3 regions of the Methylosinus sp. LW4 genome follow, and region 3 is predicted to be linked to each of the others. Evidence: predicted binding sites of a transcription regulator. Region 3 holds the regulator's gene; each other region holds the start of a gene.
What was found. The regulator PhoB, encoded in region 3, activates phosphate uptake and scavenging genes when phosphate is short. The targets are predictions, from matches to a motif close to TGTCATNNANCTGTCAT.
Positions count from the first base shown of each region.

Region 1: a site for PhoB is predicted at 3,773-3,789, ahead of pstS (phosphate ABC transporter substrate-binding protein PstS). Genes of this name have one in related genera too.
Region 2: a site for PhoB is predicted at 2,617-2,633, ahead of METLW4_RS0111335 (DUF2794 domain-containing protein). Genes of this name have one in related genera too.

Region 1 covers NZ_KB900626.1:1,656,641-1,666,605, forward strand. Annotated here, with positions in the region: gene METLW4_RS0108405 (acyl CoA:acetate/3-ketoacid CoA transferase) at 1-1,577, shown strand, start outside; gene aat (leucyl/phenylalanyl-tRNA--protein transferase) at 1,765-2,475, shown strand; gene METLW4_RS0108415 (DUF2155 domain-containing protein) at 2,447-3,121, opposite strand; gene METLW4_RS0108420 (NADH:ubiquinone oxidoreductase subunit NDUFA12) at 3,239-3,646, opposite strand; gene pstS (phosphate ABC transporter substrate-binding protein PstS) at 3,888-4,934, shown strand; gene METLW4_RS0108430 (FAD-dependent oxidoreductase) at 4,986-6,200, shown strand; gene METLW4_RS0108435 (hypothetical protein) at 6,234-6,548, shown strand; gene METLW4_RS0108440 (hypothetical protein) at 6,568-7,524, opposite strand; gene METLW4_RS0108445 (SRPBCC family protein) at 7,521-8,066, opposite strand; gene METLW4_RS0108450 (vitamin B12-dependent ribonucleotide reductase) at 8,660-9,965, shown strand, end outside.
Region 2 covers NZ_KB900626.1:2,259,147-2,269,111, forward strand. Annotated here, with positions in the region: gene prmC (peptide chain release factor N(5)-glutamine methyltransferase) at 1-208, opposite strand, end outside; gene htpG (molecular chaperone HtpG) at 218-2,167, opposite strand; gene METLW4_RS0111335 (DUF2794 domain-containing protein) at 2,695-3,108, shown strand; gene METLW4_RS0111340 (Bax inhibitor-1/YccA family protein) at 3,172-3,945, opposite strand; gene METLW4_RS0111345 (hypothetical protein) at 4,319-4,972, shown strand; gene METLW4_RS0111350 (lytic murein transglycosylase) at 5,001-5,867, opposite strand; gene METLW4_RS0111355 (YifB family Mg chelatase-like AAA ATPase) at 6,192-7,727, shown strand; gene METLW4_RS0111360 (ATP-binding protein) at 7,800-9,557, shown strand; gene METLW4_RS28830 (OmpA family protein) at 9,663-9,965, shown strand, end outside.
Region 3 covers NZ_KB900626.1:3,002,776-3,012,740, reverse strand. Annotated here, with positions in the region: gene hpnD (presqualene diphosphate synthase HpnD) at 1-751, shown strand, start outside; gene hpnE (hydroxysqualene dehydroxylase HpnE) at 748-1,992, shown strand; gene phoB (phosphate regulon transcriptional regulator PhoB) at 2,187-2,930, opposite strand; gene phoU (phosphate signaling complex protein PhoU) at 2,927-3,652, opposite strand; gene pstB (phosphate ABC transporter ATP-binding protein PstB) at 3,683-4,468, opposite strand; gene pstA (phosphate ABC transporter permease PstA) at 4,465-5,304, opposite strand; gene pstC (phosphate ABC transporter permease subunit PstC) at 5,308-6,339, opposite strand; gene pstS (phosphate ABC transporter substrate-binding protein PstS) at 6,567-7,616, opposite strand; gene METLW4_RS0115000 (ATP-binding protein) at 7,774-8,832, opposite strand; gene METLW4_RS0114995 (lysylphosphatidylglycerol synthase domain-containing protein) at 8,904-9,965, opposite strand, start outside.

The sequences.
Region 1 (9,965 bases), 1.3 Mb from region 3:
CCGGCCTCTTCTCCAAGGTCGGCCTCTATACTTATGTCGATCCGCGCTTCGGCGGCGGCCGCGTCAACGAAGTGACGACGGAAGAGATCGTCAAGCATGTCGTCATCGACGAGGAAGAGTGGCTGTTCTACACGGCGACCAAGATCGACGTGGCCTTCATCCGCGGCACCAGCGCCGATCCTTCCGGCAATATCAGCATGGAGAAGGAGGCGCTGACGCTCGACGTGCTCGCCCAGGCGATGGCCGCGCATAATAATGGCGGCATTGTCATCGCGCAGGTCGAGCGCATCGTCGAGGCCGGCTCGATTCGTCCCAAGGACGTGAAGGTTCCGGGCATTCTGGTCGATTGCGTCGTCGTCGCCGACCAGCCCGAGCTGCACCGGATGAACTACGGCGTGATGTATAATCCGGCGCTGGCCGGCGAGATTCGCGTGCCGGTCGAGAGCATGGCGAAAATGCCGCTCGACGCGCGCAAGATCATCGCGCGCCGCGCCGCCTTCGAGCTGCCGCCCAATGGCGTCGTCAATCTCGGCGTCGGCGCGCCGGAGGGCATTGCCGCCGTCGCCAATGAAGAGAAGCTCACCCCCTTCATCACGCTGACGACGGAAGCCGGCGCCATAGGCGGCGTGCTCGCCTCGGGCTCCTCCTTCGGCTCGGCCACCAACGCCGATTCGATCATCGATCAGAACACGCAATTCGACTTCTATGACGGCGGCGGTCTCGACATGACCTGCCTCGGCATGGCCGAATGCGACGAGCAGGGCAATGTGAACACCAGCCGTTTTGGCGGACGCCTCAACGGCTGCGGCGGCTTCATCAACATCAGCCAGAACGCGCGCAGCGTTGTCTTCGCCGGCACCTTCACCGCCGGCGGGCTCGACATTGCGATTCAAGATGGCGAGGTGAAAATCCTCAAGGAAGGCCGCGCGCGCAAATTCCTGAAATTCGTCGAGCAGGTGACGTTCAGCGGCAAATATGCGCAAAAGCGCGAGCAGCCGGTGATCTATGTCACCGAACGCTGCGTCTTCCAGCTGACGAAGGAAGGTCTCGAGCTGATCGAGATCGCGCCGGGCATAGACATAGAGCGGGACATTCTCCCGCATATGGACTTCAAGCCCATCGTCAAGCATCCGATCCTGATGGACAAGCGCATCTTCATCGACGAACCGATGGGACTGATCTCCGATCTGCTCAATCTCGATCTGCAAGATCGCGTGAGCTATGACGCCGATCGCAATATTCAGTTCCTCAATCTCGAGGGCTGGAGCGCGCGCTCCAAGCGCGACATCGACGATCTGCGCAAGATGCTGATCGACGCCTGCCAGAAGATCGGCAAGCGCGTCAATCAGGTCGTCAATCTCGATAATTTCCGCATCAGCGAGCATCTCTACGATTACTATGCGGAGATGATCCAATATATGCTCGAGAATTATTATGTGACGACGACGCGCTACACGACCAGCGCCTTCCTGCGCTTGAAGCTCAAGGAAGCGCTGAGCAAGCGCGGCATCGCTCCGCATGTCTTCGAGCGCAAGGAGGACGCGCACAGCTTCCTCGAGGTGATCGGCGAAGGCTGACGACGCAGAAGACGCGCGGCCTATGCGCCCTCCCCTTCACGGGGAGGGTCGGCCAGCGATAGCTGGGCGGGGTCGGGTTCAACGACGAAGACGAGGGGGCTCGTCCCCCTCGCGAGCGCCCGCTCTATCGCTCACCCCGGAACGGAACGCTCTCGATTCCGGCGCGCATTGCGCTACAATCTGTGGAATGTCGCGCCCTTCACACGCAGATTACGCCATCACGCCGCAGATTTTGCTGCGCGCCTATTCCATCGGCCTTTTCCCTATGGCGGAGAGCGCCGAGGAGGAGCAGCTCTTCTGGGTCGATCCCCAGGAGCGCGCCATTTTTCCGCTGGATGCGTTCAAGGTCTCGCATTCGCTCGCCAAGACGATCCGCTCGGATCGTTTCGAGGTGCGGGTCGACACGGATTTCGACGCCGTGATCGCGGCTTGCGCCGCCTCCGCGCCCAAGCGCGAGAACACTTGGATCAATTCCGAGATCAAGCGGCTCTATCGCAAGCTGTTCGACATGGGCTTCGCCCATACGGTCGAATGCTGGCGGGAGGGACGGCTGGTCGGCGGCCTCTATGGCGTGTCGATGCGCGCCGCCTTTTTCGGCGAGAGCATGTTCCACACCGAGACCGACGCCTCGAAAGTGGCGCTGGCGCATCTCGTGGCGCGGCTGGTCAAAGGCGGCTTCCGCCTGCTCGACACGCAATTCATGACCACGCATCTCGCTTCGCTCGGCGCGGTCGAGGTCAGCCGCGACGCCTATCACGCTCTGCTGGAGCAGGCTTTGTCGGTCTCGGGCCGCTTCGCCGCCTGGCCGGACGAGGCGGCGCCCGTCCCCGGTCGGGAGATCGTCGCCATTCTGCGGCCGGAGCCGACGCTCAGAACGGAAAAGGCGAAGGCGCCGTAGCGGGGGCCGGAGCCGGCGGCTGCTTCTTTTTCTTCTTCTTGGGCTTTTCGGCCGGGGCCGCAGCGGCGGGCTCGGCGCTCTCCGGGGCCTTGGCGCCCTCCGGCGGAACCGAATCGCGCGGTCCGATCGGCGCAGCCTCGACCGGAACGGGCGCGACCGGCTCGACCTTGCGGGAGCGGGAGCGTTTCTTCTCCGGCGCGGGGGCGGCGGGCGCCGCCGCGGCCGCAGGATCGGCCGCCGGCGCCTGGACGATCTCCTTGCCGCCGCGGCAATCGACCAGCCACACATCATAGACGGGGTGCTCGACGCCATGCAGGCCCGGGCTCGCGGCGAACATCCAGCCGGAGAAAATCCGCTTGGCTTCGTTCTTCCCGGCGTCCTGCTCGTCGACCTCGACGAAGCTGGTCGTCTGCGGCGCCTCGGTCTGCGGGCGCGTGTTGCAGACGCGCGGCGTCACCTGAAGCGAGCCGAATTGCACGGTCTCGTCTATGGCGACGTCGAAATTGATGATTCGACCCGTGGTCTTGTCGAGCCCGGCGAAAATGGCGGTGGGATTGCGGATGGGATCGGCGGCCGCCGCGCCGAGGCCGACGAGCAAGGCGGCCCCGGAAAGAGCGAAACGCAGGCGGAAGCAGCGGGAGATCATATCGGCTCTCGTTTCCGATCTCTGGCTCGGGCCGGCCGCCCGCGCCTCATGCGCCGTCGTTGAATAGGAAGAGCGTGGCGGATCGATGGTCGCGGATAGAGCCGCGACCGCCTCGCCTCAAGCCTCGGGGGACCAAGCCTGATAATCGCCGCCGGCGGGAGCGCGGCGGCCCTCGGCCAGGATCGAGCCCGGCGGATGATAGGCGGCGGAGGTGCCGGTCAGATTGGGGCGATAGGTCAGCTCCCATTCCTTCGGCTCGTATTTCTCCTGCGTCGGCGGCGTGTCGACCGTGTGGTGCAGCCAGCCATACCAGCCGGGCGGCGTCGCCGAGCCCTCGGCATAGCCCTTATAGATGACCCAGCGGCGCTCGAAGCCGAGCGCCTTGTCCTTCTTGCCGCCGCGACGGCGGTAATAGACGTTGCCGAACTCATCCGTCCCGACGCGCTCGCCATAGAGCAGCGTCCACAGGCCCGTGCTGAGCGTCGCCCGGTTCCACCAGGTGAAGAAGCGAATGATGTAGGACATGTCGGAAGCGTCCAAGAAAGTTTGCGTGGCCCCTTATTGCGTCAAGACAGCGCAATGTCCAGTCGGGCGCGCCACTCCCGCGTCATGAGCTTTGCTTTTGGCGCGAAGTCGTGGAAAAGGAGGCATGTGACAGAAAGACGACAGCCGCCGCGCCGCCAAGGCGCGCCGCAGAGAGCTGAAACCATTGGGCTCCAGCTCTCGCGGACAAGAGCGCCGCGTCGAAACTCCAGGGAAAGGCCGCATGATTTCCAAAGCCTCGAGGCTCATTCTTCACGCCGCTCTGGCGGCGATCCTTTCCGTGGGGAGCGCGCGCGCCCTCGATATTTCCGGCGCCGGCGCGACTTTTCCCCTGCCCATCTACGCCAAATGGGCGCAGAGCTATTCGAAAGAGACGGGCAATCGCGTCAATTATCAATCGATCGGCTCGGGCGGCGGCATCCGCCAGATCAAGGCGCGGACCGTCACTTTCGGCGCCTCGGACCAGCCGCTGACGGCCAAGGAGCTCGACGCCGCAGGTCTCATCCAATGGCCGCAGGTCGTCGGCGGCGTCACGCCCGTCGTCAATCTGGACGGCGTCGCCTCCAATGAGCTGGTCCTCGACGGCGCGACTCTCGCGCGCATTTTTCTCGGCGAGATCAAGCTCTGGAACGATCCGGCGATCCGCGCGCTCAATCCGAAGATCGCGCTTCCGGCGACGGCGATCGTCGTCGTCCACCGCTCCGACGGCTCGGGCACGACCTTCTGCTTCACCGATTATCTTTCCCGCGTCTCCGCCGATTGGAAAGAGAAGGTGGGCGAGAACGTCGCCGTGGAATGGCCGCTCGGCCTCGGCGCCAAGGGCAATGAGGGCGTCGCCAATAATGTCGCCAACTCCAAAGGCGCGATCGGCTACGTCGAATTCGCCTACGCCAAGCAGAACAAGCTCGCCGCCGTCAGCCTGGTGAATCGCGACGGCAAGGTCGTCGCGCCGGGCAAGGAGAGCTTCGAGGCCGCCGCCGCCAATGCCGATTGGGCCGGCGCGCCGGGCTTCTTCCATCTGCTGACCGAGCAGCCGGGCGCCGCCTCCTGGCCGATCGCCGCGGCGACCTTCATTCTGCTGCCCAAGCAGCCGCAGGACGCCGCGGCGGCGCTGGAAGCGCTGAAATTCTTCGACTGGGCCTTCTCGAAAGGCGCGGCGGCGGCGCAGGAGCTGGATTTCGAGCCCATGCCCGCCTCTGTGGTCACGCTGATCCGCAAGAGCTGGGCGGCCAATGTGAAGGATGCGAATGGAAAACCGCTGCTGAACTGACCATAAAGGTCGGCAGCGGCCGCGCGCGGCCGATTCGCACAGGAGCGGCCGATGACGCAGACGATCTCCACGAGATGCTGCGTGGTCGGCGGCGGCCCGGCGGGGCTGATGGCGGGCTTTCTGCTCGCCCGCGCCGGCGTCGAGACCATCGTCCTCGAAAAGCATGCGGATTTCCTGCGCGATTTCCGCGGCGACACGATCCACCCTTCGACGCTTCAGCTGATGTTCGAGCTCGGCCTGCTCGAGGATTTTCTGAAGCTGCCGCATCGCAAGGCGTTTCAGGTCTCGGCGGATCTGGGGGAGCGAAAATTCGTCGTCGCCGATTTCCGCAGCCTGCCGACCTCGTGCAAATTCGTCGCCTTCATGCCGCAATGGGATTTTCTCGACTTCATCGCCGGCGAGGCGAAGAAGCTGCAAAATTTCCGCCTGCTGATGAAGACCGCCGCAGAGAGCGTGATCGAGGAAAACGGCCGCATCGTCGGCCTGCGCGCCGAGGGGCCGGAGGAGCCGCTCGAGATCAGAGCCGATCTCACCATCGCCGCGGATGGGCGGACCTCGCGAATGCGCGAATCGGCGGGCCTCGCGGTGGAGGATTTCGGCGCGCCCATGGATGTGCTGTGGCTGGAGCTGCGGCGCAAGGCGGATGACCCCGACGAGACCTTCGGCCGCATCGCGCCGGGCCGCATGGTGGCGATGATCGAGCGCGGCTCCTATTGGCAGATCGGCTATGTCATCCCCAAAGGCGGCGCGCAGGCGCTGCGGAGCCGGCCGATCGACGCGTTTCGCCGCGCCCTCGCCGACAGCGTTCCCTTTCTCGAGGATCGCGTCGAGGATTTGCGCGATTGGGAGGATGTGAATCTGCTGACCGTGCAGGTCGATCGGCTGAAGAATTGGAGCCGGCCGGGCCTGCTCTGCATCGGCGACGCGGCTCATGCGATGTCCCCGATCGGCGGCGTCGGAATCAATCTGGCGATCCAGGACGCCGTGGCGACCGCCAATCTGCTGGCCGAAAAGCTGCGCGATGGAACGCTGCGCGACGAGGACGTCGGCGCCGTGCAGAAGCGCCGGGAGTTTCCCGCGCGGGTGACGCAAAGGCTGCAGCTCTTCCTCCAGAACCGCGTGATCCGCAATGTGCTCGCGGCGGACAAGCCCTTCGAGCCGCCATTGGCGCTGCGGCTTCTCGACGTCTTCCCGATCCTACGGCAGATTCCGGCGCGGCTGATCGGCCTCGGCGTGCGGCCGGAGCACATTCAGCTTCTCAAATGAGCATTTCCCTGTCGATCTTGCGAGGACTGCGGGATGCGCCTGTTTCGTTCGTTGCCGGTCGCGATCGTCATGGCCTGTTCCCAAGCTCATTCGGCAGAACGCCCCGGCTTTGCGGGCGCTTGGCGATGCGATCGGCTTTGCAAGGTGTTCGACGCCGGCTCGAGCATCACAATCGTCGGCGGAGCGGCGGAGTGTCGCGACGAAACGGGCGAATTGTCGAAAGGCCGGCTTACCTCGGATCGGACGATCCACTGCTTCGGCGCCGACGGACTGGTCTCCGCCGACGGGGAAATCATCCGATGGACCAACGGCTCGGTCTGGCGGCGCGATCACAGGACCGTCTTCTGACGCCGCCGCTCTCGATCTCTCAATTCATCGCGCGGATAAAAGCCCCGAAGGCGCGCGGTCCGTCGCCGGTCTTGGCCTTGGCGATCACTTTCAGGCTGTCGGCGGCGATCGACCAGAATTCATTGGTGAACCAATTGGCGACATAGACGGTCTTGCCGTCGCGGCTCGCGCCGATGCCTTCTGGATATTCGCCGACCTTCACCTGCGCCACCGGCGCGAATGTCGAGAGATCGAAGACGCTGACCGATTCGGCATATTGGTCGGTGACGAAGCCCCTGCCCTGCGCCAGCGCCACGCAATAGGGCCGCTTGCCGACCTTCACCGTGGCGATGACGCGCCGGCTCGCGAGATCGATGACGCTGACGTCGTCCGATTCGACATTGGCGGAATAGGCGCGCTTTCCATCCGCGTCGATGGTGACGCCGAAAGGATGGCGGCCGACATCGAGCTCGCCGAGCTTTTGGAAGGACGCGGCGTCGACGAAGGCGATCTTGTTGGCGTCGCGAATCGCGACGAGGATCGTCTTGCCGTCCGGCGTCACCGCGACGCCCGATGGAGTGACGCCGACTTGCGCCGTGGCGACGACGCCCGATTCGGGATCGACCGAAAAGAGCCGCTGCTCGTACATGTCGGCGACATAGACGCGCTTGCCGTCCGGCGCGACGGCGAGGCCGAGCGGACCGCCCTCGAGCGGTATCTTGCGTAGGACGCGACGCTCGCGCGTATCGACGACGGAGAGATATTTGCCTTCCGGGCTCGTCACATAGGCGCGCGCGCCATCGGCCGAGACGGCGACGCCGGCCGGCTTGCCGCCGATCGGCAGGGTCGCGACGGGCGCCATGGTCGAAAGATCGACGATGGTGAGATCGCCGCTGCCCTGATTGGTGACGAAAGCCTCGTCCGCCCCCGCGGGCGAAGCGAGAGCGAGCCCGAGAAGGGCGGCGCGCGCCGCCCTGCCCCAGGATGCAGAGATCACTTGCCTTCGACCTTGGCCTTCAGCGCGGCGAGGCCGGCCTTGTAGAGATCGCCCACGGCCTTCAGCGCCGCCTCGTCGGAGAGCTCCGGCGGCGGATCATTGTTGGGGAAACCGCGATAGAAGGCGCCGCGCCATTCGACGACGCTCTTGTCGCCCTGCGGCTTCACCGTGATCGTCGAGGAATAATTGTTCACCGGCAGGATCTTCACATCCACCTTCTCGATGCGATAGGCGAGCGAGAAGTCCTTGGCGTCATATTTGGTCAGCAGCTCGTCGATCTCGCCGCCATTCTTCAGCGTGATGTGGCGCGTCGCCTTGTCGGGCGTGTTGTCGCCCGTTCCTTCCGTCTTGGCGACAGGGGGAAGCCAGCTCAAATCCTGGAAATTGCCGACGATGGCCCAGACCTTCTCGGCCGGAGCGGCGATCTCGATCGTCTCCGTCACCTTCTGGCGCGAGGGGCCGTGGGCGAGCGCGGCCGACGAGGCGAGAGCCGCGAGCGACAAGGCGGCCAGGAACCCCCGGCGCGCGACGACGAATGACATGACTACCTCCTGAAGGGCATTTAGGCGCCTATTGCCCCGGCGCCGCCGGCGCGCAACTAACTCCTCCGCGCCCTGCGGCGTCAAGACTCCCGATCTCTGCGGGCGGAAAATCCCGCTGCGCTACGGCAAAGTTCCCGAAGCTTTCGTCGCAGAAATGAGGCGCCGCCCCTCGGACCTGCTCGAGAATCGCGCTTTCGAGGCCCTTACGTAAAGTGCGGCTCACGTCGAGCCCGCTGTCCAGAGCGCGACTCGGCTTTCCCCATTATCCACGGTATTTTGCAAGATATTGTCCAATTATTTATTCCTCACACTATATCTTGACGCCGTCGGAAGAGTGACGCACTGTGCGGGTGTCTCATGACGCAGCGGCGGATGAACGAAAAAGCTGTTTCTCGCGCGCCCCCGGCGGGCGGCGCGACGCTTTTCGGCAGCCAAAGCTGCGGCTCGTCGCAGCGGCTCTCCGCCGCGCCGCGGCCCGACCCCCGTATCTGCGTTTCCTGCCGACGTAGAGTCCCTTCCAGAACGAGCTTGTCGCGACCGATCCATCGGCCGCGATCGATTCACCGCGCGCATTTTTCGAGGATCGAAATACGATGAAGATCGAGCGACGCCACACGACAGCCGGCCAGTCTCCCTATGCGGACATCGAGTTTCGCGCGGCGCGTAGCGAAATCCGCAACCCAGACGGCTCGATCGTGTTCTCGCTCGAGAATATCGACGCGCCGGCCGATTGGAGCCAGGTCGCCATCGACGTGCTGGCGCAGAAATATTTCCGCAAGGCCGGCGTGCCGGCGCGGCTGAAGCGCGTCGAGGAGCATGAGGTTCCGAGCTTCCTGTGGCGCTCCCTTCCCGATGCGGAGGCGCTCGCCCTTCTGCCCAAAGCGGAGCGCTACTCCTCCGAGACCTCGGCGCGCGAGGTGTTCGACCGCCTCGCCGGCGCCTGGGCCTATTGGGGCTGGAAGGGCGGCTATTTCGACACGGAGGAGGACGCCTCCGCCTTTCAGGACGAGCTGCGCTACATGCTGGCCCGCCAGATGGCGGCGCCCAATTCGCCGCAATGGTTCAACACCGGCCTGCATTGGGCCTATGGCGTCGACGGCCCCAGCCAGGGCCATTTCTACGTCGATTATCAGACCGGCAAGCTGACCAAGTCCAAGACCGCCTATGAGCATCCGCAGCCGCACGCCTGCTTCATCCAGTCGGTGGAGGACGATCTCGTCAATGACGGCGGCATAATGGACCTTTGGGTGCGCGAGGCGCGCCTGTTCAAATACGGCTCCGGCACCGGCTCCAATTTCTCCAAGCTGCGCGGCGAGAAGGAGAAGCTCTCGGGCGGCGGCTCCTCCTCCGGCCTCATGTCCTTCCTCAAGATCGGCGACCGCGCGGCGGGCGCGATCAAATCCGGCGGCACGACGCGCCGCGCCGCCAAAATGGTGGTGGTCGACGTCGACCATCCCGATATCGAGGCCTTCATCGATTGGAAGGTGAAGGAGGAGGAGAAGGTCGCCTCGCTCGTCGCCGGCTCCAAGATCGTCAAGAAGCATCTGAAGGCGGTGCTGCGCGCCTGCGTCAATTGCGAGGGGCCGGGCTTCGACTGTTTCGACCCGGAGAAGAATCCGGCGCTGAAGCGTGAGATCCGCGCCGCGCGCCGCGCCGAGGTGCCGGACAATTACATCAAGCGCGTCATTCAATTCGCGCGTCAGGGCTATAAGGACATTTCCTTCGACACCTATGACACGGATTGGGACAGCGAGGCCTATCTCACCGTCTCCGGCCAGAACTCCAACAACACCGTGCGCGTCACCGACGAGTTTCTGAAATCGGTGGAGAGCGACAGCGAATGGACGCTGACGCGCCGGCTCGACGGCAAGCCGTCGAAGACGCTGAAGGCCCGCGAAT
Region 2 (9,965 bases), 740 kb from region 3:
GTGCGGAATCGCGCAAGGCTGCGCGCCCCGCCTCGCTCAGCTGCGCCATCGGCTCGAGCAGCAGCTCCGCCGCGCCAAAGCCGCCGGCGGCGAATAGAAGCGCGCGCGCGTCGCGGCGCGCATCCTCTATCCCGTTGCGCTCGAGAAAGGCCGCGACCTCCTCGAGCGCCGCGGCGCGGCGCGCATCCTCGAGCGCGGGAGCGATCATGCGGCCGCGTCAGCTCTTGGCCAGCAGAGCGGCGACGCGCTTGGCGAAGGCGGCGGCGTCGAGCGGCGCCTCGCCATCGGCGATGCGCGCCGTGTCGAGCAGCAGCCACAAGCCGTCCTCCGCGCCGGCGCGATCGGCCTTGGCCTTTTGCGCGAGCGCCAGCACCGCCTCATGGCTGGGATTGATCTCGAGCACCGGCTTGCCGAAGACGCCCTTATTGCCGCTCTCCTGCAGCATGCGCGCGAGCTGCAGATCGAAGCCGTGATCGGCGGCGATGAGACAGGCGGGACTTTCGCGCAGCCGAGTGGAGACGCGCACATCGTCGATATGCTCGGCGAGCGTCTCCTTCAGCACGGCGGTGAGCAGCGCGACATCGGCGCTCGCCTCGGCGGGCGGCGTCTCGGAGCCTTCCGGCGCCGGCACGGCGTCTATGTCCGCGGCGCCCTGCGTCACCGATTTGAACGGCTTGCCGTCATAGCCGACGGCGCTCGTCACCCAGAAGGAATCGACCGGATCGTCCAGCAGCAGAACGTCTATGCCCTTGGCGCGATAGCCTTCCACCTGCGGGCTGGAGGCGAGACGCTTCTTGTCGTCGCCCGTGATGTAATAGATCGCGGTCTGATTGGGCCGCAGATTTTCCACATAATCCTTCAGGCTGCGCCCGCCGTCCTGATGCTGCGACGTCGCAAAGCGCGCAATGGCGAAAATCTCGTCGCGGCGCGCCGGGTCCTCATGCAGGCCCTCCTTGATGACGGCGCCGAAATTCTTCCACACGGATGCGAATTTCTCCGCGTCATTGGCGGCGAGATCGGCGAGCTCCTTCAGCACGCGCGTGCCGATCGCCTTGCGGATGGCGCCGAGAATCGGATTGTTCTGCACCATCTCGCGCGAGACGTTGAGCGGCAGATCGGCGCTGTCGACGACGATGCGCATGAAGCGCAGCCAGGGCGGCAGAAGATCGGCCTCGCGCGAGATCAGCACGCGGCGCACATAGAGCTTGGAGCGGCTCTTGCGCTGCGGATCGAAGAGATCATAAGGCCGCGAGCCGGGCGCGAAAGCGAGCACCGTATATTCGGTGCGCCCTTCCGCGCGCCAATGAATGGTGAGCGCCGGCTCGTCGAACTGGCCGGAGATCTGCTGATAGAAATCCTTATAGTCCTGCTCGCTGATTTCCGATTTCGGCCGCGTCCACAGCGCCACGCCGTCGGTGAGGCGACGCGGCTCCTTGCCCTTCTCCTCGACGAGATCGATCGGTATCGCTATGGCGCCGGAATGCTCGCGCAAAATCTGCTCGATGCGATAGGGCTCGAGAAACTCCTCCGATTCCGCATTGAGATGCAGCGTCACCTTGGTGCCGACGGTAGGCGCATCCTCCACGGCGAGCGGCGCGATCTGGAACGAGCCCTTGCCTTCCGACGTCCACAGAAAGGCTTCGGACGCGCCGGCGCGACGCGTCGCCACCTCTATGCGGTCGGCGACCATGAAGGCGGAATAAAAGCCGATGCCGAAACGCCCGATCAGCGAGCCGCCCTTGTCGGCGCCGCCCTTGGCCTCGAGATCGTCGAGAAAGGCGCGCGTGCCGGAGCTGGCGATGGTGCCGAGCGCGGCGACGAGATCCTCGCGCGACATGCCGACGCCATTGTCCGCGACGCTGAGCGTGCGCGCCTCCTTGTCGAGCGCGATGGTGACGAGCGGCGCGCCGGCCTGCGCCGCCAGCCCTTCGTTCGCCACTGTCTCGAAGCGCAGCTTCTCGATCGCGTCCGCCGAATTGGACACGAGCTCGCGCAAGAAAATATCGCGCTCCGAATAGACAGAATGCGTCATGAGCTCCAGGAGCCGCGCGACATCGGCCTGAAAGCCGTAATCGCTGCGCTCGGTCGTCTGGGTCTCGGCGTGGTCGTTCACGGGCGTCGTCTCCGCTTTTCTGTCGGCTCCCGCCGCGCGCGCCGCTTTCCGCAAATGAAAGCGTGGCCGACGGCGCGCTGGCTCTGGCCGGGATATAGAGATCGTCATTGATCGGCAATGGCGTCCGCCGAGCCGCCTCGAGCGGAACGCGCCTGTGATATCGGGGATCGTCCGCGAAGTTGCAAGACAGCTGAAATCCAGACGGCCGCAATCGGGCCTCGAAGGCCGCGCGACTTGCGAGAGCAGGAGAGAGAAGTCGAAAACGAGAGAGAAGCCGAAAACAAGACGGGCCGCCCGAGCGTCGCCCGGCCGGCCCGTCCATCGCCACGAACTCACAGTGCTCGAAAAGCGCCCTTCCGGGGGGCTGGGGGGCTGACGAAATCCGGAAAAACCGCTTCCCGAGCGTGTCGAGGCAATGGGCTAGATATTGGTCAGCTCCTTTGGCGGACAAGGGGCTCGATATTGGCGAAAATGTGAAATCTCGGCTTCGCGCGCATGGACGTCGTCGTCTCATTGTCATCTTTGTCTTGCTCTCGCGCATTCGCCGCGCGATCATGCCCGAGAAAATCGGGGAAAACGGCATGAGCGAGACGGAGACGACCGATCCCAGCCGGCGGCGCGGCCTGCTCTCCGTCGTGGCAGGCCGCGCGAGCAATGAAACCGAACGCGCCAGAGGCGCGCCCGAGCGCAGCGCTCCGCTCGTGTCCTTCGACCGACACGAGCTGCGACTGCTGCTCGATCTCTATGGCGCCAAGGTCGCCGCCGGCGAGTGGCGCGATTACGCCATCGATTTCTCGCCCGCCAAAGCGGTGTTCTCGATCTTTCGCCGCGCCAGCGAGGCGCCGCTCTATCGCATCGAGAAAAATCCCGAGCTGGCGCGCCGTCAAGGCGCCTATTGCGTCGTCGCCGCCGGCGGCCTCGTCATGCGCCGCGGACATGATCTCGCGCGCGTCGTCGCCGTGCTGCAAAAGAAGCTGGAATTGGTGCGCGACTGACAAAAAGAAAAGGCCCCGCCGGAGCGGGGCCTTCCTTTATCCCGGATCGGATCTGTGATCCGATCAGTCGTTGCGCTCGCCGAAGAGGTAGAGCAGCGACTGGAACATGTTGATGAAGTCGAGATAGAGCGACAGAGCGCCGAAGATGCTCTGCTTCTGCACCATCTCCTGGCCATAGCCGGCGTTCTGATAATAGCCGTCCTTGATCGACTGCGTGTCCCAGGCGGTGAGGCCCGCGAAGATGAACACCGACAGGATCGACAGAGCGAACTGCATCGCGCTGCTCTGGAAGAACAGATTGACGAGGCTCGCCAGCACGAGGCCCCAAAGGCCCATCACCAGGAAGGAGCCGAAGGCCGAGAGATCGCGCTTCGTCGTATAGCCATAGAGGCTAAGGCCGCCGAAGGCCGCCGCGGTGATGAAGAACACCTTGGCGATCGACGCGCCCGTGAAGACGATCATGATCGACGACATCGACAGGCCCATCACCGCCGAGAAGGCGAGGAACAGGTTGCGAGCCGTCGCCGCGGAGATGCGGTCGGCGCGATAGCCGAGAAAGAAGACGAAGGCCAGCGGCGCCAGCATCACCGCCCATTTCAGCGGGCTCGTGTAGAGCATCTGGCCGAAGGGCGTGAGCGCGATCTGCCGGCCGCCTTCCTTGGCGACGGCGAGCATATGCGTGCCGAGCGCGACGACGCCGGTCACGCCGAGACCCAGGACCATGTAATTATAGACGCCGAGCATATAGGCGCGCAGGCCCTCGTCGATCTCGGCCGTGCCGGCTCTGGAGACGCCGCCCCGGTAGCCGAAGCTCGTGTTGCGGTCGAAATTGGACATAGCATCCTCTCGAAAAAGGCCGCGCGGCCCGGTGCATCCGGCCAATCGGCGCGGTCCTCGCCGTCGAATATGGCGTGAGGCCCGCGGAAAAACAAGAGTCCGCGGACGCAGAGCCGCAAAGTTCACGCCATGTCCAGCAAAACACAAGCAAAAGACGCAGTATAGGATGCGGAGCCGCGCCGCAATTCTATGCCGGGAGGCGGACAAAAGCCGAGCCCGCGCACGCTCTTGCCGCTCGCGAAGAATGCGCTAACATGCCGCATTGTCGCAGGCGGCGAGCGACCGGGTCGGCCGAACCGGCTCTCGCTTCGTCGTCGGAGCGAAAGCGCCCACGGAACGAGGCCCGCAACACATGCTCCATGGGGGAATCATCATGTCCGACAGCGGTCTTGCCCCGTTCTGGCGGTCGATCGATGGGTTTCTGCGTCCTGCGACTCGTTCCGCGCCGCCCGTTCTTCTCGTCCTGCTGATGACGCTTCTCGGCGCGGGGACGCCCGCCTCCGCCCATGGCCGGCTCGGCTCCGCCGAGGGGCGATGCCGGCTCTATGTCGGCCCGGACATAATGAACTTCACCGGCTATATGCCGGACGCCTCCAAGAACGAGTTCTGCGAGGACATTCCGGCGACCGGCCATATGATCATCGCGCTCGACGCCGAGCAGGACGAGCTGCGCGACATGGCGGTGGAGATCAGAATCGTCAAGGATATCGGCGGCGAGGAGAAGGAGAACGCCGATCTGGACGCTGCGACCGTCGCCTATCGCGGCCCGCGCACCTACCCGACCGGCACGATCAATTTCGAGCACGACTTCCCCGATGCGGGCTATTTCGTCGGCATAGTGACCGTGACCGGCGAGCATGGCGAGCGCTGGGTGTCGCGCTTTCCCTTTTCCGTGGGCAAGAGCTTCATGCGCACGCTGCCGCTCTATCTGCTGATGGGCGTCGGCGTCATCGCCATGTTCTTCATCTATCTACGGCACCGGCCGATCCATTCGCTGAAGACGGCGGAGGCCGAGCCGGCGGAATGATCCTCCGCCGGCCGCGGGAGGCAGCCGCTCATCGCGCCGTCTCGACAGGATCGCCGATTCCCGATGCGCGCGTGTCGCCTTTGATCTTATCGGCGAGCAGGGCGATGGTCTTGGAATAGACCTTCGCCTTGTTCCATTCGAGCAGCGCCGGAAAATTCGGCTCGCCCTCGTCCCAGCCGGCGCCCGGCTTCCACCCATAGCCATGCAGAAAATTGGCGGTGGAGGCGAGCACATCCGCCGTATTGTGAACGAGATCGCGCTTGCCGTCGCCGTCGAAATCCACCGCGAATTTCAGATAGGACGAGGGCATGAACTGCGTCTGGCCGATCTCGCCGGCCCAGGCGCCGCGCATTTGCGCGGGATCGAGATCGCCGCGCTCCACGATGCGCAGCGCGTCCAGCAGCTCGGCGCGGAACTTGTCGGCGCGGCGGCAATCATAGGCGAGCGTCGCCAGCGCGCGAATCGTCGCGAAATCGCCGAGATAGGAGCCGAAATCCGTCTCCAGCCCCCAAATGGCGACGATGACCGGCCCCGGCACGCCATATTTCTGCTCGATGCGCTTGAACAGCGCCGCATGCTTCTGCAGCAGCGCGCGCCCCTTGCTCACGCGGAAGGAATTGGCCATGCGCGCGGAGAATTGCTCGAAGGTCTGGCGGAACACTTTCTGCCCGCGATCATGCGAGATCACCGAGCGGTCGTAATAGACGTCGCGCAGCGACGAATCGATCGCCGCCTTGGAGATTCCCGCCGCAACGGCCTCCTTCTCGAAGCCCGCGAGCCAGGCCTCGAAGCCCTCGCCATTGCGCCCGCATTCGGCCGCCAGCGCCTTTGGCGCGCCGAAGCCGATCGCCAGAGCCAAAGCCGCGGCGCCGAGCGCCGTCGTCATCCGATTCATCTGAGACATATCGCCGACCCCATCTCTCGGGCGAAGCCCTTTTGCGCTCTCGAGGCGTATCCCCCGGCGCGAATTCCGATCGATCGAACGGCCGATCGCAAAACGCTTTAGCTCACGAGAGCGCGGCCGCACGATGGCGACGCTTTCGCGAGAGCCGAAATTGCCGATGCTGAAACCGGCCCCAGACTAGCTCTCGCCGGTTAGCACCCGGTTGCCGAAGCATGGCCAATTTTCGTTCTCATATTGTTCTTGCGAGGGCGAAATCGCGCGTCTACTATGGCGGCGGTTGCGTCAGAGCGATATCGGGGTCTCGGAGCTTTCGTCATGGTGGTCAGAGTCGCGACGGTCGCCTTCGAGGGCATCGAGGCCAAGCCCGTCGACGTCCAGGTGCAGATCGCCAGCGGCAATGTCGTTTTCACCCTGGTCGGCCTCGCCGACAAAGCGGTCGCCGAATCGCGGGAGCGGGTGCGGGCGGCGCTGGTCGCCTCCGGCCTCGCCCTGCCGGCCAAGCGCATCACCGTCAATCTCGCGCCGGCCGACATGCCCAAGGAGGGCAGCCATTACGATCTGCCGATCGCGCTCGGCGTGATGGCGGCGATCGGCGCCATTCCCTCGGACGCGCTGGACGGCTTCACCGTGCTCGGCGAATTGGGGCTCGACGGGGCGATCGCGCCGGTCGCCGGCGTGCTGCCCGCCGCGGTCGCCGCCAACATGCGCGGCCATGGGCTCATCTGCCCGCGCCAATGCGGGCCGGAGGCGGCCTGGGCGTCGAGCGACATGGAGGTGATCGCGCCGCGCTCGCTGATCCAGCTCGTCAATCATCTCAAAGGCGTGCAGGCGCTCTCGCGGCCGGAGCCGGCCGTGCGCGCGGCGGCCACGGCGCTGCCGGATCTCTCCGACATAAAAGGCCAGGAGAGCGCCAAGCGGGCGCTGGAGATCGCGGCCGCCGGCGGCCATAATCTGCTGATGAACGGCCCGCCCGGCGCCGGCAAATCCATGCTGGCGGCGCGGCTTCCCTCTATTCTGCCGCCGCTGTCGCCGCGCGAGCTTCTGGAAGTCTCGATGATCCATTCCGTCGCGGGCGAGATCGCCGGCGGCGAGCTCACCGATCGGCGCCCGTTTCGCGCGCCGCATCATTCCGCCTCCATGCCGGCGCTGGTCGGCGGCGGCTCCCATGCGCGCCCGGGCGAGATCTCGCTCGCCCATAATGGCGTGCTGTTCCTCGACGAGCTGCCGGAGTTTCTGGCGCAGGCGCTCGACGGCCTGCGCCAGCCGCTGGAGACGGGCGAGGTCGCCGTCTCCCGCGCCAATCACCGCGCCGTCTATCCGGCCCGCTTTCAGCTCGTCGCGGCGATGAACCCCTGCCGCTGCGGCCATGCGCTGGAGCCGGGCTTCGCCTGCCGCCGCCAGCCCAACGAGCGCTGTATCGCTCAATATCAGGCGCGGCTCTCCGGCCCGCTGATCGACCGTTTCGACCTCAGGATCGAGGTTCCGGCGGTCTCGGCGGCCGATCTCGTGCTGCCGCCGCCGGCCGAAGGCTCCGCCGAGGTGGCTGCGCGCGTCGCCGCGGCGCGCGAGCGGCAAGGCCGACGCTATGCGGCGCTCGGCCTTCCCGGCTCCACCACAAACGCCAGCGCGCCGGCCAGCGCGATCGAGAAGGCCGCCGCGCTCGATGCCTCTGGAACGGCGCTGATTCGCGAGGCGGCCGAGCGTCTCGGCCTCTCGGCGCGCGGATTTCATCGCGCGCTGAAGCTCGCCCGCACCATCGCCGATCTCGACGGCTCGGACGCCATAGCGCGCCGCCATCTCGCCGAAGCGCTCGCCTATCGCGGCGGCGCCGGAGCCCGCGTCGCCGCCTGAGCCCGGTTCACACTTTTCTGTCGATTGCCGTGGAATAATTGCATCTTCGTCGAATGTCCTTGGACCGCCCGCATGCCTGCTGTTCCGCCTTGCGTTTTCGGCCTTCTCGCCTTTTTCGCCGTTCTGGCCCCCGCCGTCTGGCTATGGCTCTCCCGCGCGCGGCGGGCGCGCCGGCGCCGGGCGGTCGAGACCGAGCTCGAAGGATTGCGCGACGAAATCTGGGAGCTGCGCGCCGCCGCCGCCGCGCGTGATCGCGCCGAGGCGGCGAGCCAGGCCAAATCGCGTTTTCTCGCCACGGTGAGCCATGAGATCCGCACGCCGCTCAATGGCGTGCTCGGCCTCGCGCAATTGCTGGCGGCGACGCGGCTCGACGCCGAGCAGGCGAGCTATGTCGAGGCGATCGCCGCCTCCGGCCGCTCGCTCGCCCAGCTCATCGACGATATTCTGGACTTCTCCAAGATCGAGGCCGGCAAGATCGAGCTTTCGGTCGAGCCTTTCGCGCTGACGCCGCTCGTCGAGGGCGTCGTGGAGCTGCTGGCGCCGCGCGCCCAGGCCAAGCATCTCGAGATCGCGAGCTATATCGCGCCGGACGCGCCGGAGATCGTGGCCGGCGACGCCGCGCGCGTGCGCCAGGTGCTGGTCAATCTCGCCGGCAACGCCGTGAATTTCACCGCGAGCGGCGGCGTCGGCCTGCGCGTCGAGCGCGACGCCAAGGGCGCGCTGGCGTTTCGCGTCGCCGACACCGGGCCGGGCGTGGCCCCGGCGGCGCGCGAGATCATTTTCGAGGAGTTCGAGCAGGGCGACGGCTCGTCGACGCGGCGCCATGGCGGCACCGGCCTCGGCCTCGCCATCTCCCGCCATCTCGCCGCGCTGATGGGCGGCCGGCTGGAGATAGAGGAGCAGGCCGGCGCCGGCGCGGTCTTCGCCTTCACCCTGCCGCGCGGGCCGCATGCGCTCTTCGACGACCGCACGCGCGAGCGCAAGCGGCCGCTCGCCGGCTCGCGCGTCCTCATCGTCTCGCCGACGATCTTCGAAGGCCCGTTCATGGCCGAGATTTTGCGCGCCGCCGGCGCGCAGACCGAGATCGCGCGGGAGGAGACGAGCGGCGCCCGCCGCCTCGGCGACGAGCCCGACGGAGGTTTCGACGCCGTCATCGTCGATTGCGCCTTCGGTGAGGCGGCGACCGAGCGTCTCGCCGACGAGGCGCGCCGCGCCGGCGCCGGCCGCGTGTTCCTGATGTTCTCGCCCATGGAGCGGCGCGCCTTCGGCGAGGCGGCGCTGCGCCATTTCGACGGCTGGCTGGTGAAGCCGGTGCGCGCCGCCTCGCTGGTCGAGCGCCTGTCCGCCGCCCCGCCGCCGTCCCGCAACGACGCGGATTACGTCGCGCCCGAGCGCACGCTCGCCGGCCGCCGTATGCTCGTCGCCGAGGACAACGACGTCAATGCGCTGATCGTCTGCCGCCATCTCGAGAAGCTCGGCGCGCTGGTCACGCGCGCGGAGGATGGCGCGCGCGCCGTCGAGCTGGCGCGCTCCTCCATCGGCGGACGGCTGCGGCCCTTCGACGCCATATTGATGGACGTTTTCATGCCCGAGCTCGACGGCCTCGAGGCGACGCGCCTCATTCGAGCGGAGGAGGCGCGCATGGGCGCGCCGCGCCTGCCGATCATCGCGCTCACCGCCAGCGCGCTCGAGGAGGACGAGCGCGCCGCGCGCGGGGCGGGCGTCGATTTCCTGCTGACCAAGCCGGTCGAGTTCGACGCCCTGTCGCGGACCATCCTCGAGGCGATCGACGCCTCCCGCCGCGCCGACGGCGCCCGCGAGGCGATCTGACCGCGCTCCGCCATAGCCACAAAAAAGAAAAAATTTCGCCCCGCCCGCGGGCCACAACGGCAGCGCGGGGATTGCGATAGCTCACGCCCTTGACGGGAGAACACAATGTCGAGACGAAAAAATTTGCTGCTCGCGGGGCTGATGACGCCGTCGCTGGCGCTCGGCCCGCAAGCCGGACTCGCGCCGGCGACGGCCGCCGAGACTCTGCTGCTGGCCCAGGCCGCGCCGCAGGGCTTCGAGCCCAATCATGAAAAGCGCCCGCCGGCGCAGCGGCCCGCCCAGCCGGCGCCCGCCCCCCGCCCCGCCCCGGGGGCCCCGCCCGCTTTCCATCCGGCTCCCGCTCAGCATGCGCCCTCCGCGCCGCCGCCCGCCCCCTATCCGGGAGCCGGCGCCCCGCCGACGCCCCGC
Region 3 (9,965 bases):
CGGCTTCTGCCGCGCCGTCGACGACATTGCGGATGAGGAGGGCGACCGCGCTCTGCGCCTCTCCCAGCTCGACGATTGGCGGCGCGATCTCGATGCGCTCTATGCCGGCCGCACGCATCAGCGTTGCGCCGATCTGGCGCGGCCGGTGCGCCGCTTCGGCCTCGAGCGCGCCGATTTCGAGGCGGTCATAGACGGCATGGCGATGGATGTCGTGGAGGACATTCGCGCGCCGGAATGGGATCGGCTCGATCTCTATTGCGATCATGTCGCGAGCGCAGTGGGACGGCTCTCTGTGCGCGTCTTCGGCCTCGCCGATGAGGCGGAGAGCGCCGGCGGCGCGCTGCCGACCAAGGCGCGAATGCTCGCCTACCACATGGGCCGCGCCTTGCAGCTCACCAATATTCTGCGCGATCTCGACGAGGACGAGGCGCGCGGCCGGCTCTATCTCCCGCGCGAGGCGCTGGAGGCGGCCGGCGTCACGAATTTCGCGCGCGGCGCTGTGCTGGCGCATCCCGGCCTTCAGCAAGTCTGCGCGGCCGTGGCCGAGCGCGCGCGCAAGCATTATGCGGAGTCGGAGCTGCTGATGCGCGTCTCGCCGCAGCGCGCGGTGAAGGCGCCCTATCTGATGGCGACCGCCTATCGCTCGGTTCTCGACCGTCTGGTGGCGCGCGGCTTCGCGCCGCCACGGGCGCCGGTCTCCGCGTCGCGGACGAAAGTCCTGCTGGCGCTGCTGAGATTCGCGCTGACGTGAGCGGAACGACTCACATCATCGGCGCCGGCCTCGCCGGCCTCTCCTGCGCCATTCGCCTGACCGACGAGGGCCGGAGCGTCGCGCTCTATGAGGCGGCGCGCATGGCGGGCGGGCGCTGCCGTTCCTATTACGATTCCAGCCTCGATCTCGTCATCGACAATGGCAATCATCTGCTGCTCTCCGGCAATTCCACGGCGCTGGATTACGCGCGGCGCATCGGCTCGGCGGAGGAACTGGTCGGGCCGAAGGAATGCGCCTTCGACTTTTTGGACACGCGCGACGGCGTCCGCTGGCGCATGAGGCCGAACGCGTCGCGCCTGCCCTGGTGGATTTTCGCGCGCGACCGCCGCGTCCCCGGAACATCGCCGGGCGATTATCTCGGCGCGATCGGCATTCTGCTCGCCAAAAAGGGCGCGACCATCGGCGAGGCGATGAATTGCTCGGGCGTGCTCTATGAGCGGCTGTGGGGGCCGGTGCTGCTCTCCGCGCTCAACACAGAGCCGCGCGAGTCTTCCGCCGCTCTCGCCGCCGCCGTGCTGCGCGAGACTCTCGCCGCAGGCGGCGCCGCCTGCCGTCCGCTGGTCGCGCGGCGCGGGCTCGGGACGGCTTTTATCGAGCCGGCGCTGAGCGCGCTCGTCGCGCGGGGCGCCGCGCCGCGCTTCGCCGCGCGGCTGAAGGGAATCGAATTTTCCGAGGAGCGCGCCACAGCGCTCGATTTCGGCGATGAGAAGATCGCGCTCGGCGCGAATGATCGCGTCGCGCTCGCCGTCCCGCCCTGGGCGGCGCAGGAGCTCGTTCCGGGCCTCGTCGCGCCGGATGATTTCCGCGGCATCGTCAATGCGCATTTCAAGATCGCGCCGCCGCCCGGCCAGCCGGCGCTGCTCGGCATGATCGGCTCGCTCACCGAATGGCTGTTCGCCTTCGAGGATCGGCTCTCGGTGACGATAAGCGGCGCCGATCGGCTGATGGACGAGCCGCGCGAGAGCCTCGCCGAGCGCATATGGGCCGAGGTCGCCGCCGCGACGGGCCTGCCGGCGGAGCTGCCGCCATGGCAGATCGTGAAGGAAAAGCGCGCCACTTTCGCCGCGACGCCGGCGCAGCAGCAGCGCCGCCCCGGCGCGACGACGCGCTGGCGCAATCTCTTCCTCGCCGGCGATTGGACGGCGACCGGCCTTCCGGCGACGATCGAAGGGGCGATCAGGTCCGGCTATCGCGCGGCGGAGCTGGCGCGGCGTTCGTAGGCTGATCCCGCCGCCGCCGTCATCGCGAGGAGCGTAGTGACGACGCGATCCAGGGGCCGCCCCACGGCTCTAGATTGCTTCGCTTCGCTCGCAATGACGATGGGCTGAGGGAGCGCGCGCAGACAAAAGCGAGCCTGAAGGCTCGCGGTCCAAAGCGTCCCCTGGACCGCGAGCCTTCAGGCTCGCATCGCGCGTCAGTTGCGTCCAAAAGTCTCGTCGAAGGAATAGCCGGTGCCGCGCACGGTGCGGATCGGGTCTTTCTCGCGGCCGCGGATGATCGCCTTGCGCAGGCGGCCGACATGCACGTCGACGGTGCGCTCGTCGATCTCCGCCGAGAGGCCCCATACGCTGTCCAGCAATTGCGCGCGCGAGAAGACGCGGCCGGGCTTCTCCATCAGATATTCCAGCAGACGGAACTCCGTCGGGCCGAGATGAATCTCGCGCCCGCCGCGCTTGACGCGGCGCGTCTCGCGGTCGAGGTCTATGTCGCCGGCGACGAGGCGCGTCGCCACCCGCTCCGGCCGCGCGCGGCGCAGCAGCGCATGGACGCGCGCCATCAGCTCCGGCGGCGAGAAGGGCTTCACCACATAATCGTCGGCGCCGATGGAGAGGCCGCGCACACGCTCATTCTCGTCGCCGCGCGCGGTGAGCATGATGATCGGCATGCTGCGCGTGTCGTCGCGCGCGCGGAGGCGCCGGCAGATTTCGAGGCCGGAGACGCCGGGCAGCATCCAGTCGAGAATGACGAGATCGGGCTGCGATTCGGCGAGGCGGATTTCCGCCTCGTCGCCACGCTCTATGTGCTCGACGAGAAAGCCCTCGGCCTCGAGATTATAGCCGAGCAGCAGCGCCAGCGCCGCGTCGTCCTCGACGACGAGAATTCGCGGCGCCCTGTCGTGCGGCGCCTCGCGCGGAGCGGCGACGCGGATTTCATTCATTTCGTGGGCTCATCCGGTTCCGCGCTGGCGGGAAGGCTGGCCGATTTGCCCTTGGGGCGGTCGGTCGGCATCGCCTCGCCAGTGACGAGATAGACGATCGTCTCGGCGACATTGGTGGTGTGATCGCCGATGCGCTCTATGTTCTTCGAGCAGAAGAGCAGATGCGTGCAGAAGGAGATGTTGCGCGGATCCTCCATCATGAAGGTGAGGAGATCGCGGAACACCGAATCTTCCAGCGCGTCGAGCTCGCTGTCATTGGTCCAGACCGCGCGGGCGCGCTCGACGTCGCGCTGAGCGTAGGCGTCCAGCACGTCCTTCAGCTGTATGGCCGCGACTTCCGCCATCGTCTTGAGGCCGATGACGGCGCGCGGCACGCGCGCTTCGGAGAGGATTTTCACCGTGCGCTTGGCGATGCTCTTGGCGAGATCGCCGACGCGCTCGAGATCGGCGGCGATGCGCATGGCGGCGATGCATTCGCGCAGATCGATGGCGAGCGGCTGCCGCCGCGCGATGGTGAGGATGGCGTTCTCCTCTATCTCGCGCTGCAGCGCGTCGAGGCGCTGATCGGTGGCGACGACGCGATGGGCGAGCTCTATGTCGAAATTGGCGAGCGCATCCATGGCTTCGGCGAGCATTTTCTCGGCGATGCCTCCCATCTCGGCGATACGACGGCCGAGCACTTCGAGGTCGCGGTCATAGGAGCTGACGATATGTTCGCTCATGGTCTCAATGTCCTCGTGCGCGATGCGCGCTCAGCCGAAGCGGCCGGTGATATAGTCCTGCGTCTTCTTGTTCTGCGGCGCGGTGAAGAGATTATTGGTCTCGCCGAATTCGACGAGATCGCCGAGATACATGAAGGCGGTGAAATCGGAGACGCGCGCCGCCTGCTGCATGTTGTGGGTGACGATGGCGATCGTGTAGCGCTCCGACATTTCGTCGATGAGCTCCTCGATCTTCGCCGTCGAGATCGGGTCCAGCGCCGAGCAGGGCTCGTCGAAGAGGATCACCTCCGGCTGAATGGCGACGGTGCGCGCGATGCACAGACGCTGCTGCTGGCCGCCCGAGAGCCCCAGGCCGCTCGAGTTCAGCTTGTCGCGCACCTCGTCCCACAGCGCCGCGCCGCGCAGCGCCGCCTCGACGCGCCCGTCGAGCTCGCTGCGCGAGAGCTTCTCATAGAGGCGGATGCCGAAGGCGATATTGTCGTAGATCGACATGGGGAAGGGCGTCGGCTTCTGGAACACCATGCCGACGCGCGAGCGCAGCAGGTTGAGGTCGACGCGCGGGTCGAGGATGTTCTCGCCGTCGAGCAGCACCTCGCCCTCGGCGCGCTGCTTGGGATAGAGGTCGTACATGCGGTTCAATATGCGCAGCAGAGTCGATTTGCCGCAGCCGGACGGGCCGATGAAGGCCGTCACCTTATTGGTGTAGAGCGGCAGCGAGATCGATTTCAGCGCCTTTGTCGATCCGTAATAGAAATCCAGATCGCGAACCGAGACCTTGGTCGGAATGGTGGCTTCGACAACCGGCATGGCGGTCATTTGTGTTTTCCCTGGCTGCTGAGCGCGCGCGCGGTGATGGAGAGCAGAAGGACGGCGATGGTGACGAGCAGAGCGCCGGTCCAGGCGAGCTGCTGCCAGTCCTTGTAGGGCGAGAGCGCGAATTGGAAGATGACGACGGGCAGGCTGGAGACCGGCGCGTTGAGATCCGTGCTCCAGAACTGATTGTTGAGCGAGGTGAACAGCAGCGGCGCCGTCTCGCCGGAGACGCGCGCAATGGCCAGCAGCACGCCGGTGACGATGCCCGATTTCGCCGCGCGATAGGCGACGCGCATCAGCATATGCGAGCGCGGCAGGCCGAGCGCCGTCGCCGCCTCGCGCAGCGGCAGCGGCACCAGCAGCAGCATGTCCTCCGTGGTGCGCACGACGACCGGCACCACCAGCACGCCCAGCGCCAGCGCGCCCGCTATGCCGGAGAAATGGCCGACGCGGGCCACCACCACCGTATAGACGAAGAGGCCGATGACGATGGAGGGCGCGCTGAGCAGAATGTCGTTGATGAAGCGCACGAGGGTGCTGAGCTTCGAGTAGCGGCCATATTCGGCCATATAGGTGCCGGCGAGCATTCCGAGCGGCGTGCCGAGCAGCACGCCGATCGTCGTCATCACCAGCGAGCCGGCGATGGCGTTGAGCAGGCCGCCGGTGGCGCCGGGCGGCGGCGTCATCTCGGTGAAGACGGCCGGCGAGAGGCCGCGCGCGCCTTCATAGATCAGCGCGCCGAGGATCAGCACCAGCCAGGCGAGGCCGAACAGCGTGCCGGTCCAGCACAGCGTCGTGGCGACGATATTGATGCGGCGGCGGGAGGAATAGAGGGACAAGGGTCAGGCTCCCGATTTCTGCTCGATGCGCATCAGCATGAAGCGCGCCGCCGCCAGCACGAAGAAGGTGATGACGAAGAGGATGAGGCCGAGCTCGATCAGCGCGGAGGTGTAGAGATCGCCGACAGCCTCGGTGAACTCATTGGCGATGGTCGCCGATATGGTCGTGCCCGGCGCGAGCAGCGAGCTCGAAACCTTATGGGCGTTGCCGATGACGAAGGTGACGGCCATCGTCTCGCCGAGCGCGCGGCCGAGGCCGAGCATGACGCCCCCGATCACGCCGACGCGCGTGTAGGGAATGACGACATGGCGCATCACTTCCCAGGTCGTGCAGCCGACGCCCGAGGCCGCCTCCTTCAGCACCGGCGGAACCGTGTCGAACACGTCTCGCGAGATGGAGGTGATGAAGGGCAGCACCATGATCGCCAGAATAAAGCCCGCCGTCAGCATGCCGATGCCATAGGGCGGGCCGGCGAAGAGGCTCGACAGCACGGGAATGTCGCCGGTGAGCGAGATCAGCGCCGGCTGCACATGCTGCTGCAGGAAGGGCGCCAGCACGAACAGGCCCCAAATGCCGTAGATGATCGACGGGATGCCGGCGAGCAGCTCTATGGCGACGCCGATTGGCCGGCGCAGCGCATGGGGGCAGAGCTCGGTGAGGAAGATGGCGATGCCGAGGCCCAGCGGCACGGCGATGGCCATGGCGATGGCCGATGTCACCAGAGTGCCGTAGATGGGCGCCACGGCGCCGAATCTCTCGGTGACGGGATTCCACGATTCCGTCGTCAAAAAGCCGAGGCCGAAGGCTTTTATCGCCGGAAGAGAGCCATAGACGAGCGAGAAGATCACCCCGCCGAGAATGAGCAGGACGAGCACCGCGGCGGCGCGGGTCAAATTATGAAAGAAGAAGTCGAACAAGGCCATGCGGCCGAGAACTTGCCGGCGGTCGACTTCGGCGGCGCGGGGCGACGCTTCTACGATTGCTAGGTCCGACACGCTATTGTCTCTCGTTTGGCGGTTGAAGCCGACGTCCATCGCGCGCTCCCGAAGGCGGATTTTTCATCTTGAGGTCATAGCGCAGGTCTCGGGAGAACTCACCGCGTCGAGCCGCGCCGCGTCGAAAAGAAGCGGGCATGGCGCATTCGCGGGCAGGTCGTTTCGCGACATTCCACATCTTTCGCGACATTCCACACCTGCGGCTCTCGCGCGTCTCGCGAGCCGCGCCGGCGAAAATCCCTTTTCGCCGGCGCGCAGACGATATTTTAGTTCGAGGCCAGCGGCTTGCCGCTCGCATCCTTCACATTGGCCGCCCAGCTCTTCTTGATAAGAGCGACGACATTGGCCGGCAGCGGGATGTAATCCAGCTCCTCGGCCGCCTTGCCGCCCTTGGCGAAGGCCCAGCTGAAGAACTTCAGCGCCTCGCCGGCCGCGGCCGCATCCTGCGGCGCCTTGGGCAGCAGGATGAAGGTGGCGGCGGTGATCGGCCAGGACTGCGCGCCCGGCTGGTCGGTGAGGATCTGATAGAAGCCCGGCGCATTGGCCCAATCGGCGTTGGAAGCCGCGGCCTGGAAGGTCGGCGTCGTCGGGGCGACGGTCTTGCCGTCCTTGTTGACGAGCTTGGTGAAGTTCAGCTTGTTCTGCTTGGCGTAGGCGTATTCGACATAGCCGACCGCGCCCTTGGTGTTGGCGACATTGTTGGCCACGCCCTCATTGCCCTTGGCGCCGATGCCGACCGGCCATTCGACCGAGGCGTTCTCGCCGACCTTGGCCTTCCAATCCGGGCTGACCTTGGACAGGTAGTTGGTGAAGTTGAAGGTGGTGCCCGATCCGTCGGAGCGATGCACGACGGCGATCGCGGCGGAGGGGAGCTTCGCCTTCGGATTCAGCTTCTTGATCGCCGCGTCGTCCCAGCTCTTGATCTCGCCGAGGAAGATGGAGGCGAGCGTCTTGCCGTCGAGGACGAGATCGCCGGAGGCGACGCCGTCCAGATTGACGACCGGCACGATGCCGCCGATCACCTGCGGCCATTGGGTGAGGCCCGCGGCCTCCAGCTCCTCGGCCTTCAGCGGCTGGTCGGAGGCGCCGAAGGTCACGGTGCGCGCCTTGATCTGCTTGATGCCGCCGCCCGAGCCGATCGACTGATAGTTGAGGCCGTTGCCGGTCTCTTTCTTATAGCTGTCCGCCCATTTGGCGTAGATCGGATAGGGGAAGGTGGCGCCGGCGCCGGAGATGTCGATCGCGAAAGCGGCGCCCGCCGTCGCCACGGCCAGGGTCGTCGCCAGAGCGACGCGATGGAAAACTTTGGAAAGCATGTTCGGTCTCTTTCGAGCTCGAGGTTCACTGTGTCGGCGCGCGTCCAGCGCCCCAGCGAGGCGCACACTAGTGGCGCGTAGCGAGGGTTTTACGACAGCGGGATGACTGTCACATGACAGTGTATCTTGCTGATTTATTTGCTGAATTCGCGACTGCTCAGGCGCCGTCGGGCTTGTCCGGGTCGATCAATGGCAAAAATACGCGAAAAGTGGCGCCTTTTCCTGGCGCGGAATCTATGGCGAGCCTGCCGCGGTGGCGAGCCACGATATGCTTGACGATCGCGAGGCCGAGCCCGGTGCCGCCCTTCGCGCGGCTCTTGCCGGCGTCGACGCGATAGAAGCGCTCGGTGAGGCGCGGCAAATGTTCCGGCGCTATGCCTGGACCGTGGTCGCGCACCGAGAAGACGGCGGAAGCGCCGAGCGGGGAGAGCGTGATCTCCACCGGACCGGCGCCATATTTGATCGAGTTCTCGATGAGATTTTCGGCGACGCGGGCGAGCTCGTCGCGGTCGCCCGGCACCACCACCGTGCCCTCTATGTCGAGCTTCAGCTCTATCCCGCCATCCTCCGCCATGGGCGCCAGTGTGTCGACGATATGGGCGACGAGAATTCCGAGATCGACCGGCGTGTCTGGGCGCAGATGCAGATGCTGCTCGATGCGCGAGAGGGAGAGCAGATCGTCGACGAGGCGGGACATGCGCTGCGCCTGATCGCGCATGATGGAGAGAAAGCGGTCGCGCGCCTTGGCGTCGTCGCGGGCCGGCCCCTGCAGCGTCTCCACGAAGCCGAGCAGCGAGGCGAGCGGCGTGCGCAGCTCATGGCTGGCGTTGGCGACGAAATCGACGCGCATGCGCTCGACGCGGCGCGATTCGGTGAGGTCGCGCAGGCTCACCACGGCGGCGTTCTCATAGCCCTCGAGGCGCAGCGGCGCGATATGCACCTCGAACCAGCATTCCACCGGCAGGCGCTCGAGCCAGATGACCTTCTCCGGCTGGCCGCCGCGCAGCACGCGATCCAGCGCGTCCAGCACATCCGGCGAGCGCAGGCTGCGGGCCAGCGGATCATTGGGCCGCAGCGAGGGCAGCACGGAGCGCGCGGCGCGATTGGAGGCGACGATGCGCGCCTCCGAATCGATGACGAAGACCGCCTCCGGCAGCGCGTCGATGACGAGGCCGAGCAGAGCTTCGCCCTGATAGCGTCGGCGTAGATCCGGCATCGGTCCTCTCGTCATTTCTTCTGGCTCCGAAAGGGAGCCCCCTCAATCGCGCGACCGCTGCGCGGCGCAGATCACTCGCGCGTCTCCAATATGCGGGCGATGGTCTCGCGCAGGCTGTTCCAGCGCCGCGAGCCCTCGTCTGCGCCGAGAAGCGCGAGCGCGAGAATAAAGGGTAGAAAATAATAGATGACGCGGAACAGCAGCAGCGAGGCCAAAAGGCTCTCCTGCGAATGCGACGGCAGCGCGTTCAGCATCGTCGCCTCGAAAACGCCGATGCCGCCCGGCGCATGGCTGATGACGCCGAGAATGCAGGCGAAGACATAGACCGAGACGAAAGTCGCGAAATCGAGATCGACGTCATGCGGCAGCAGCGCATAGAGCGCGGCCGCGGCGCAGCAGAGATCGGCGACGCCGAGCAGAGTCTGGCCGCCGGTGGGCGCGAGGCCGGGCAGCTCGAAGAAATGCCCGCGCAGCCGCACCCGGCGCCGGCGCAGCGATACCCAGACGATATAATAGACGACGCCGGCGCAGGTCGCGAGGCCGAGCCCGAAATTGAGGAAAGCCGGCAGCTTGTCTATGGCGCCGAGCTCGCCGGCGCGCGCCATGAGGCCGACGCCGACCACGGAGGTCATGCCGAGCCAGAAGGTGACGCCCGCTATGACGGTGACATTGGCCACCTGCACGGCGGTGACGCCGACGCGCGCATAGATCCAATAGCGGACCGCCGCCGCGGTGACGACGGGAAAGCCGAGATTGAAGGAGAAGGCGTAGCTCGCGAAGGAGGCGAGCGCGGCGATGCGATAGGGCACATGCAGCCGCAATTGCCGCAACGCCAGCGCGTCATAGCCGGTGAGCGCGACATAGGAGAGCGCGGTGAGCAGCAGGGCGGCGAAAATCTGCTCGGCGCTCATCGCCGCTATGGCGGCGCGAACGTCTGAGAATTTGACGCTGGAGATCGCGCTGGCGAGGGCGAAGCCGGCGAGCGCGAAAACTGCGAGGCTGGCGACGCCGCCGAGCGCCTTGCCGAGATTGGGCGCGATATAGCGGCGCGCCGTCGCCAGCAGATCGAGGCCCGCGTTTTGGCCCGGATCGGGCTTCGCCTCGGCCGGCGCGTCGACGCCGGCCTCCGAAAG